Regions from separate parts of the Marinobacter sp. MBR-105 genome, predicted to be linked through region 1. Evidence: predicted binding sites of a transcription regulator. Region 1 holds the regulator's gene; each other region holds the start of a gene.
The links. The regulator sigma-54, encoded in region 1, starts transcription at its own class of promoters, with help from an activator protein. The targets are predictions, from matches to a motif close to ANTGGCATNNANNTTGCTNT.

Region 2: the regulator sigma-54 is predicted to act here: its motif matches at 1,486-1,505, upstream of ACSSVV_RS13820 (ammonium transporter).
Region 3: the regulator sigma-54 is predicted to act here: its motif matches at 2,178-2,197, upstream of glnK (P-II family nitrogen regulator).

What each region holds. Positions count from the first base shown of each region.
Region 1 covers NZ_JBRJHG010000008.1:124,146-127,654, forward strand. Annotated here, with positions in the region: gene ptsN (PTS IIA-like nitrogen regulatory protein PtsN) at 1-258, opposite strand, end outside; gene hpf (ribosome hibernation promoting factor) at 347-655, opposite strand; gene ACSSVV_RS11185 (RNA polymerase factor sigma-54) at 729-2,258, opposite strand; gene lptB (LPS export ABC transporter ATP-binding protein) at 2,447-3,172, opposite strand; gene lptA (lipopolysaccharide transport periplasmic protein LptA) at 3,150-3,509, opposite strand, start outside.
Region 2 covers NZ_JBRJHG010000011.1:106,962-110,470, forward strand. Annotated here, with positions in the region: gene pomA (flagellar motor protein PomA) at 1-425, shown strand, start outside; gene ACSSVV_RS13815 (flagellar motor protein MotB) at 428-1,345, shown strand; gene ACSSVV_RS13820 (ammonium transporter) at 1,575-2,783, shown strand; gene ACSSVV_RS13825 (lipocalin-like domain-containing protein) at 2,795-3,509, opposite strand, start outside.
Region 3 covers NZ_JBRJHG010000009.1:80,440-83,948, reverse strand. Annotated here, with positions in the region: gene speE (polyamine aminopropyltransferase) at 1-327, shown strand, start outside; gene ACSSVV_RS11970 (ammonium transporter) at 391-1,662, opposite strand; gene glnK (P-II family nitrogen regulator) at 1,730-2,068, opposite strand; gene ACSSVV_RS11960 (accessory factor UbiK family protein) at 2,447-2,698, shown strand; gene ACSSVV_RS11955 (YifB family Mg chelatase-like AAA ATPase) at 2,765-3,509, shown strand, end outside.

The DNA.
Region 1 (3,509 bases):
CATCAGCACGCCGATGACGCGGTCCAGGCCTTCCAGTCGGCAGTGGGGGATGGCAATACCCTCACCGATACCGGTGCTGCCCAGCCGTTCGCGGGAGACCAGATTGTTGAAGATCTGGGTGTCGCTGAGGATTTCATCCTGAAAGTGAATCCGTTCAGCGATGAACTCCAGCACACGTTTCTTGCTTGAGGCCGGCACCTTACAGAGGGTCAGTTCAGGGGCAAGAATATTGTCGATGGTCAGGGATGGCTCGCTCATGGATCGACTGCATGTCCGTAAAAAAAAGGCTGCGGCCGGTTAGCCCCGCCGCAGCTCGTTTCATGAAACACCCGGTAAGGTTCGCGCTTCAGCGACCGCCGTTACCGTGCATCCGGTCTACGTTCTTTTCCTTGTGCTTGAGGATCTGACGGTCCAGCTTGTCGACCAGAGCGTCGATTGCGGCGTACATGTCCTCATTTTCTGCCTTTGCGTGAATCTCACCACCAATCACGTGCAGCGTGGCTTCCGCCATCTGGCGCACCTTCTCGACCTCCAGGGTGACCTGGCAGTTACTGATGTGGTCGAAGTGACGCTCCAGCTTCTCGAACTTGGTGTTGACGTAATCCTTCAGAGCGGGAGTCAGTTCTACGTGATGGCCTGAAATGTTGAGTTGCATAGGCGTCTCCTGTTGTCATACTGCCGGCGTGCTTGCCGGATTGCGTGCCAGTGCATCTTGCACCGGCGAAAGTTTAAACCAGGCGTTTTCGTTCGTTCGAGGGAGGAATATGCATGGCCTCCCGGTATTTGGCCACGGTACGCCGCGCCACGTTGATTCCCTGTTCCCCTAGCATGGCTGCAATTTTGCTATCGCTCAATGGCTTTTTCGGGGTTTCCTCGGCAATCAGCTTCTTGATCATCGCCCGGATGGCTGTAGACGAGCATTCGCCGCCCTCGGCGGTGCTGACGTGGCTGGAGAAAAAGTACTTCAGCTCAAAAATACCGCGGGGCGTGTGCATGTACTTCTGGGTGGTAACCCGGGAAATCGTGGACTCGTGCATTTCCACCGCCTGGGCAATGTCAGACAGGATCAGAGGCTTCATGGCTTCTTCGCCCTGATCCAGGAACCCTTGCTGGTGTTCAACGATGCGGGTGGCCACTTTCAGCAGGGTTTCATTCCGGCTTTGCAGGCTCTTGATAAACCATTTCGCTTCTTGCAGCTGGTCGCGCAGGTAGGTGTTATCGGCACTGCTGTCAGCCCGGCGGATCAGTGACGCGTAGCTGGCATTCACCCGGATACGCGGAGCGATTTCCGGGTTGAGTTCAACCCGCCAGCGGCCTTCGTGTTTGCGTACGATAACGTCCGGGATAACGTAATCCGGTTCGGCCCGGTCCACGACATCGCCAGGGCGAGGGTTCAGGCTGGTGATCAGGGCCAGTACCTGTTTCAGCTGGTCTTCCTTGAGCCGGCTGCGGCGTAACAGTTGCGCGTAGTCCCGGTTGCCAAGCAGGTGCAGGAACTGGGTAACCACCAGTCTCGCCTGGCGCAGCCAGGGGGTATCCGGTGGCAGCTGGTTGAGCTGAATCAGCAGGCATTCCTGGAGATCCCGAGCGAACACGCCGGGCGGGTCGAAGTGTTGCAGGCGGTGGAGTACCGCTTCCACTTCGTCCAGTTCCAACGGGTCTTCTTCGGTTTCGTCCAGCAGGCCTGCGTGAATGTCCTCAATGTCAGACGTCAGGTAGCCGCGCTCATCCACAGCATCCAGCAGCGCGTGGGCAATGGCCTGATCCCGCTCGCTCAGAGGTGTCAGGTTCAGCTGCCACTCAAGGTGATCCTGCAGGGTTTCGGTAGGCGAGTTCCGGGTTTCGAAATCCGATTCGTGCTCGTCTTCGCCTTTGCTGGCCGGAGCCGGGGCAGACTGGTAGATGTCGTCCCAGGCGGTATCCACTGGCAGATCATCGGGAATGTTGTCCGGAATATCGTTCTCGGACGACCAGTCAGGGCCGTTCTCGGTTTCGTCCCAGTCCGGGCTCGCGTCCTGGTGGCTGTCGTCCTGGTTGGCCTCAGAGCTGGAAGCTTCACTGTGCTCGTGCTCTTCGCGCTCGTCGCCTTCAGGGTGCTCATCGTCCTCTGAGGTTTCCAGCATTGGGTTGGATTCCAGCGCCTGCTGGATTTCCTGCTGGAGATCGAGGGTAGAAAGCTGTAGCAGGCGTATGGCCTGCTGCAGCTGGGGCGTCATGGTCAGACTCTGGCCCAGCTTAAGCTGTAATGAGGCTTTCATAACCATGGCTCAAGATCCATAACTCATGGGCATCCCGGTTGTTGCTTTGCCGGCGCACAGGCCGAAAAAAATGTTGTACGCTGGTTACTTGCCATTGTCTGTGAACAGTATAAGCAAGTTTTTTGCCGAGTTTACTTGCTACAGATCATCAAAACAATCAGACCTCGGATAAACCCTGTTTTATCAGGTCAGAGCCGGAACTCATCACCCAGATACACTTCTTTCACTTGCTGGTTTGCCAGAATGGCTTCGGCATTGCCGGAGGCGATGATGTGGCCGCCGGAAACGATGTAGGCATTCTCGCAGATGTCGAGGGTTTCCCGAACGTTGTGGTCGGTAATCAACACGCCAATACCTTTATCCCGCAGGTGCCGGATAATGTGCTTGATGTCACTGACGGAGATAGGGTCTACGCCCGCGAAGGGTTCGTCCAACAGGATAAACGCGGGCTCCATGGCCAGCGCCCGGGCGATTTCAACCCTGCGGCGTTCGCCTCCGGATAGCGCCATACCCACGCTGTCTCGGATGTGAGTAATATGAAACTCTTCCAGCAACTCTTCCAGCTTGGCCTCCCGTTCCGCCCGACTCATGCCTTTGCGGGTTTCGAGGATGGCCATGATGTTGTCCCGCACGGTCAGTTTGCGAAACACGGAGGCTTCCTGGGGCAGGTAACCGATGCCCTTGCGGGCGCGCCCATGCATTGGCAGCGGGGTGATGTCCTTGGCGTCGATGGTGATCCGGCCGTGATCCGCAGGCACCAGGCCCACGATCATGTAGAAGCAGGTGGTCTTGCCGGCGCCGTTGGGGCCGAGCAGGCCGACAATCTCGCCGGAGCGAATTTCCAGAGAAACATCCAGCACCACTTTTTTCTGCTTGTAGCTTTTTGCCAGATTACTGGCCCTGAGAACTGCCATCCGAACCTTTCCCGTCACTGGATTGAGCTGAATTACGAGGCTGAATCACCATTTCCACCCGGCCGGAGCCGCCGTCGGATGGCGTGCCGCCTTCCGCAGTAACAACGCGGCGAACGGTGTCGTAGTGAATGACGTCGCCCCGGAATACGTTGCCGTCTTGTTCAATAACGGCCTGGCGTTCAAAAATAACCAGGTTTTCATCGCCAGACCAGGTGATGTTCAGGGCCTTGGCATCGGTCGTGCCTTCGCCTTCCTGGCCGGGTTGCCGGTAATGGGCGGGGTTGCCGGCGGCTTCAATCCGGCTGACACCCTGTTGGTTGCGGTAAAGTACCACCCG
Region 2 (3,509 bases), on a different contig from region 1:
GCAACACCATCAAGCAGCTCCTCAACAAGGAACGCCTGATGACACTGGAACACAACCGGTCGGGCGCAAAAGTGTTCACCGCCATGGCAGATGTGGCTCCGGCCATGGGTATGATTGGCACGCTGATTGGCCTGGTGCAGATGCTGTCCAATATGGAAGATCCCAAGTCCATCGGGCCGGCCATGGCCGTAGCCCTGCTGACCACGCTCTACGGCGCCATGATCGCCACCATGATCGCTACCCCCATTGCCGACAAGCTGTCCCTGCGCATGACGGAGGAGGCCCGCATGCAATCGCTCTATATTGACGCCCTCGTCGCCATCCAGGAAGGCACCAACCCGCGCATTATCGAGCAGATGCTGTCCAGCTATCTTTCGCCCAAAGAGCGGGCCAGAAACGGCGATGCGGAAACGGCAGGCGGTTAAACATGGATGATTTGCCAGAAGAGGAAAAGCCCGGGATTCCTGCGTGGGTTGTCACATTTGCCGACCTGATGTCGCTGCTGATGTGCTTTTTCGTATTGCTCCTGTCGTTTTCGGAAATCGACGCCCAGAAGTTCAAACAGATCGCCGGTGAACTCTCCAAGGCCTTCGGAGTGCAGCGGGAAGTGCCTGCGCTTGAGATCCCTCAGGGCACCAGCCCGATCTTCGACAAGTTTTCGCCGGCGCCGCCAGAGCCCACGGTGGTCAATGAAGTCAAACAGACCACCACCGACGTACAGCCCGAAATCCAGACTCTGAAAAGCCCCGAAGAGAAAGCCATTGAGGAATCCATCCAGGAACAGATGGACGCCAACATGGCCCGGATTCTTGAAGTGCTGGAACCGGCGATTCTGGATGGCCGGATCAACGTCTCGGAAGATCAGCGCCGCATCATCATTCGCATTGAGGAGAAGGGCTCGTTTGCCTCAGGTTCAGCCCAACTGACCTGGGAATTCGAAGGCCTGCTTCTGGATATGGCGGAGGTTCTGGCCGACATGCCCGGCGACCTCGCCATTGAAGGCCATACCGATAACGTGCCCATCCGCACCGAACGTTTCTACAGTAACTGGGACCTGTCCGCAGCCCGTGCCGCCGCGGTGGCTAATGTTCTGCTGGCTCGGGAGCAGGTGACTCCGGACCGCATCCGGGTGACCGGTCTGGCCGACACCGAACCACGGGTACCCAACACCTCGCCGGAAAACCGAGCCAAGAACCGGCGGGTTGAAATCGTTATCGATCTGTCAGAGCCCATGGAAGAGCAGGAACTGCGCCTTCGCGAGCTGATTCGTTCCGAAAGCGAGTCGCAAGAAGCCATTATTGGCATTGAGCCCGGTCGGGATACGCCCAGCGAGATTACCTGGTAGTAAAACCTTGCCTCGCGCCCTATCCAGATTGGTGCACAAGCCCTTGATGCGCACGCCTCTGGTGCACTTTGACGCAGATAAATACCTCCCTCGGCGCCCTCAGGTTCTCCAACCCCCCTGCAGTACTTGATATGCATTGTTTTGGAACAGCACTTGCTTAAGTCGCACCCCAACAATGCACAACGGCTCATCAGAAGCCGCGTAATCAAAACACTCAGGAGAAAAACCCGTGGATATCACGAGTGCCGTACACACCCTGACCGAGAGCGCCAACACGCTCTTCATTCTGATTGGCGCCATTATGGTGCTGGCCATGCACGCCGGCTTTGCGTTCCTGGAAGTGGGCACTGTTCGCCATAAAAATCAGGTCAATGCCCTGGTTAAAATCATGACCGACTTCGGCATATCCGCAGTCGCCTATTTTTTCATCGGCTACTACATCGCCTATGGCGGGCACTTTCTCAATGGCGCCGCCGAACTCACCTCCGCCAACGGCTATGAACTGGTCAAATTTTTCTTCCTGATGACCTTCGCCGCGGCCATTCCGGCGATCGTTTCCGGCGGTATCGCAGAGCGTGCCCGCTTCTACCCCATGCTGATTGCCTCGGGCCTGATCGTGGCCTTCGTCTATCCTTTCTTTGAGGGCCTGATCTGGAACGGGAACTTTGGTTTCCAGGCCTGGCTGGAGAACCAGTTTGGTGCGTCCTTCCATGATTTCGCCGGCTCCGTTGTGGTGCATGCTGTCGGTGGCTGGATTGCTCTCGCTGCGGTGCTGCTGCTCGGCGCCCGCACCGGTCGCTATCGCAACGGTCGGGTCGTGGCCTTTGCCCCTTCCAACATTCCGTTTCTCGCCCTCGGCGCCTGGATTCTGACCGTGGGCTGGTTCGGCTTTAACGTCATGTCGGCCCAGACTCTGGACGGCATCAGTGGCCTGGTCGCGGTCAACAGCCTGATGGCCATGGTGGGGGGTATTCTGGTTTCCATGCTGCTCGGCCGCAAAGACCCTGGCTTCATTCACAACGGTCCGCTGGCCGGACTGGTGGCGGTGTGCGCCGGCTCAGACCTGATGCACCCCGTTGGCGCCCTGATTACCGGGGGCGTGGCCGGCGCCATCTTTGTCTACCTGTTCGAGTGGGCACAGGCGAAAATCGAGCGGCTGGATGATGTTCTGGGTGTTTGGCCCTTGCATGGCGTATGCGGTGTCTGGGGCGCCATTGCCTGCGGTATCTTCGGCCAGGAAGCGCTCGGGGGCCTGGGTGGCGTCAGCCTGATGTCGCAGATTATTGGCTCGGTGGCCGGTGTGATCGTGGCCTTTGCCGGCGGGCTCATCGTTTACGGTGCCATCAAAACCATTAGCGGCCTGAGACTGACAGAGGAAGAAGAGTTCAACGGTGCCGACCTCAGCATTCACCGTATCGGTGCCAATGCCGTTGAGTGAGTTTCCGGGCCTTATTGTGCCTGGTAACCGGTAAGCTCCATGTAACCCACGCCGGAATGGCTTCCGGTGACGGAAACCGGGCTCTCCCAATACGGATAGAGCCCGGAATTCCGGTAATCCCCTGCCGGCGCGGAGACCTCAAGGTTCACGTCGAAAGCCGGAAGGGTTATCTGCCAACGGCGCGGATAACCGGCTGGCTGGCCCACAGAGGTCAGCCCGATCTGTTCCGGCCCCAGCGCCACCGGCTCGCCCGTGGCTGGAATCCAGGTACCCGAGCGGAATGCCTGTTGTGTTTCCCGCAACTGGAACAGCATCAGCTTGTCCCCCGAATCCAGATGCAGGGCAAACCAGTCCCAGCCCTGCTGTCCGGCTTTGAGAAACTGGCTGCTCCACTCCCGGTCGAACCACCCAGTGCCCGCCACCCTCAACGTGTCACCCTCAAGGGTAACCGTTCCCTCAATTTTCAGATCTACCAGGCTGAAGTACATGGAGCCTTCGCCACTGGCGGATTTGGCGCTGAAACCGTCGTCACCATGAGCCACAGGATCACCTTGCGGCTGCAACAACAGATCGTAGGACCAGTGTTCTGTAGCGACCGACAGCCGCCAGCCAACGTGTCCGCTCGCTGGCCTCAGGCGCCAGTGATCCAGCCAGACTGAAAAGGGTTGGGCGGTGGCCCCGGCATGCCCGACGTCACCCCTGGCCAGCTTTTCGGCAAAGCGGTGC
Region 3 (3,509 bases), on a different contig from region 1:
AGGGAGGGCGGTATCATCGTTCAGCAGAGCGAATCCCCCCTGCTGCACACCAATACCATCATCAAGGACATTCACGATGATATGCACAAAGCCGGTTTTGGCCATGTGCAGACATTGCCATTCCCCCAGCCGGTATACCCCACGGGCTGGTGGAGCTGCACCATGGGCAGTAAGGAAAACCCGCTGAAGTATTTCCGCGAGGAAGATGCCAACAACCGCCCCTTTGTCACCCGTTACTACAATGCCGGGGTGCACCACGGTGCCTTGGCCATGCCGCAGTTTATGGTGGATGCGCTGGAAGATGAGGTTCGCCCGGAAGAGGGTTGAACCAGAGCTTAAAGAAAAAGGGCGCCACAAGGGCGCCCTTTTTCGTTCCGATAGGTAGCGGTGTTACTGCTTGCCGCTGACAAACTCCGGATAGGCTTCCATACCGCATTCGGAGAGGTCGACACCTTCGTACTCTTCCTCTTCGGTCACACGGATGCCCATGACAGCCTTCAGGATACCCCAGACGACCAGACTGGCTACGAATACCCAGATGAAGATGGTCAGGGCGCCGATGATTTGGCCGCTGAAGCTGACATCGCCGTTGGTAACCGGTACCAGCAGCAGGCCCAGCAGACCACAGACACCGTGGGCAGAGATGGCGCCGACCGGATCGTCGATGCGCAGCTTGTCCAGAGTGACGATGCTCAGTACCACCAGGATGCCGCCCAGGGCGCCCCAGATAGTGGCTGTCAGCGCGCTCGGGGTGGATGGCTCGGCGGTGATTACTACCAGACCGGCGATCGCACCGTTCAGCAGCATGGTCAGATCAGCCTTGCCAAACATCAGGCGAGCGGTGATCAGGGCGGCAATAGCGCCACCGGCAGCGGCTGCGTTGGTGTTCAGGAACACCATGGCCACGGAGTTGGCACTGGCGACGTCGCCGAGTTTCAGTACAGAACCACCGTTGAAACCGAACCAGCCCATCCACAGGATGAAGGTACCCAGAGCGGCCAGCGGCATGTTGGCGCCCGGGAAGGCACGGATTTCACCGTTGGGGCCGTATTTGCCTTTACGCGGGCCAAGCAGCAATACACCAGCCAGGGCCGCAGCGGCACCTGCCATGTGTACGATGCCGGAGCCGGCGAAGTCACTGAAGCCAAGATCACCGAGGTTGTACATACCGAACACATCGGCGCCACCCCAGGTCCACGCGCCTTCCAGCGGGTAGATAAAGCCAGTCATGAAGACCGCGAATACCAGGAACGCCCACAGCTTCATGCGCTCGGCAACCGCGCCGGACACGATGGACATGGCGGTGGCCACGAACACGACCTGGAAGAAGAAGTCAGAGGCCGCTGAGTAGATGGAGCCGCCGGTGAAGCCGTCTTCACGGGTGGCGAAGTCACCCAGTACGCCGTCCACGTCCACATCGGCGATGCCGGAGAGGAAGACGTTACCGCCGTACATGATGGCGTAACCGCACACCAGGTACATGGTGCAGGCCACGGCAAAGAGCGCGACGTTCTTGGTCAGGATTTCGGTGGTGTTTTTAGCACGCACCAGGCCGGACTCGAGCATGGCAAAGCCTGCGGCCATCCACATGACTAATGCGCCACACACGAGAAAATAAAAGGTATCTATTGCATACTGCAGGTGAAAGAGATTGCTTTCCATAGGAAGCCCTCCGCACAAGGCTCTTCAGGTTATAAGTTTTTTGCGTTGGCTGGGTGTCAGTTCTGGATCAGACCGCTTCTTCGCCGGTTTCGCCTGTCCGGATCCGGATAGCCTGTTCCAGTTCAGTCACGAATATTTTGCCGTCGCCGATCTTGCCGGTATTGGCTGCCTTGGTGATGGCTTCGATGACCTGGTCCAGCAGGTTGTCGCCAATGGCGATCTCCACTTTGACCTTGGGCAGGAAATCCACCACGTATTCCGCGCCACGATAGAGCTCTGTGTGGCCTTTCTGCCGACCGAAGCCTTTGACTTCAGTGACGGTTACGCCTTGTACGCCAATCTCGGATAGTGCCTCACGGACATCATCCAATTTGAAAGGCTTGATGATCGCTGTCACAAGTTTCATTGCTTTCTCCTTGGTAAAGCCGTCCCAACAGTGAGGGCCCGTCGGCCGGTTGTTGAGTTCGGGATGCTGCCACCTCGCACATCAATTGTGCGGATTGCGTACGAGGGCTTTAGCATCGGGTATGCCAACGCAAAAAATAGCTTTTAAAACAAACTCTTAATTATTGTCTGTGCCGAAATGGCGCAGCTTGATGCACTGTTGTGGTGCGTTGTGCCTGCGATTGTCTCAAAACAGCGCAGTCGGGCCATCGGCCGCGGCCATTATAATGCCGACCGGGTACAGTATGGCAGGGGGTAGGGTGTGATACACTCCCGCAAACACCCCGGCGACACGGAAAATAGTCTGATATCGCCGAAAAACCGATAAGAGAGGTGATTGATGAAAGGGCCCCAGGAAATTTTTTCTCAGTTGCAGGGTCAGTTTGGCCAGTTTGTTCCCGATATGGCTCGGGCAGCACGGGAAGATTTTGAAACCCAGGCCCGGGCCACGGTGATGTCGGTTCTGTCCCGGCTGGAGCTGGTGACCCGGGAAGAATTTGATGCCCAGCAGGCGGTCCTGATGAAAACCCGTGAAAAGGTTGAGGCCCTGGAAAAACGTGTTGCCGAACTGGAGCAACGCCAGAGTTCCTGATGGTTTGCCCGGGCGGCAGGGTCGCTGCCCGCAACGACTGATTGTTCTGTGCCATGGAAGGTTGTCATGCTCGCTATTGTCCATTCGCGCGCCAGCATTGGCGTGTCTGCTCCCCCGGTTACCGTTGAGGTGCACCTGTCTGGTGGCCTGCCGGCATTATCCATCGTCGGGCTGCCGGAAACCGGAGTGAGGGAAAGCAAGGATCGGGTTCGCAGTGCACTGCTGAATGCCGGTTTCGAATTCCCCGCCCGTAGAATCACCATCAATCTCGCGCCTGCTGACCTGCCCAAAGAAGGTGGCCGTTTTGATTTGCCCATTGCCTTGGGCATCCTGGCAGCCTCCGGCCAGATTCCCCCCGAAAGCCTCGAAAGCCACGAGTTTCTCGGGGAACTGTCCCTGGATGGTGCGCTTCGGCCCCTCAAGGGGATATTGCCCGCGGTACTGGCGGCTCGCGAAGCAGGCCGTTCGCTGTTGCTACCTCAGGACAACGCCGAGGAAGCTGCCCTTGCCAGCCGTGATGATGTGCTTGCCGCGAGCCATCTGCTGACAGTGTGTGAGCATCTGACGGGCCGTGCCAGGCTGGTTCCTGTTCCTCGATCTGAAACGCCGGGAGACGGTTCCGCAGCGGTGTCTGTGGCCGATCTCTCAGAGGTGCGAGGCCAGCAAGTGCCCCGTCGGGCGCTGGAGGTGGCCGCAGCTGGCGGTCACAATCTGCTGTTTTTCGGCCCGCCAGGAACCGGTAAAAGTATGCTGGCGAGCCGGTTACCGGGCATTCTGCCAGGTTTGCCAGATGAGGCAGCCATGGAGGTGG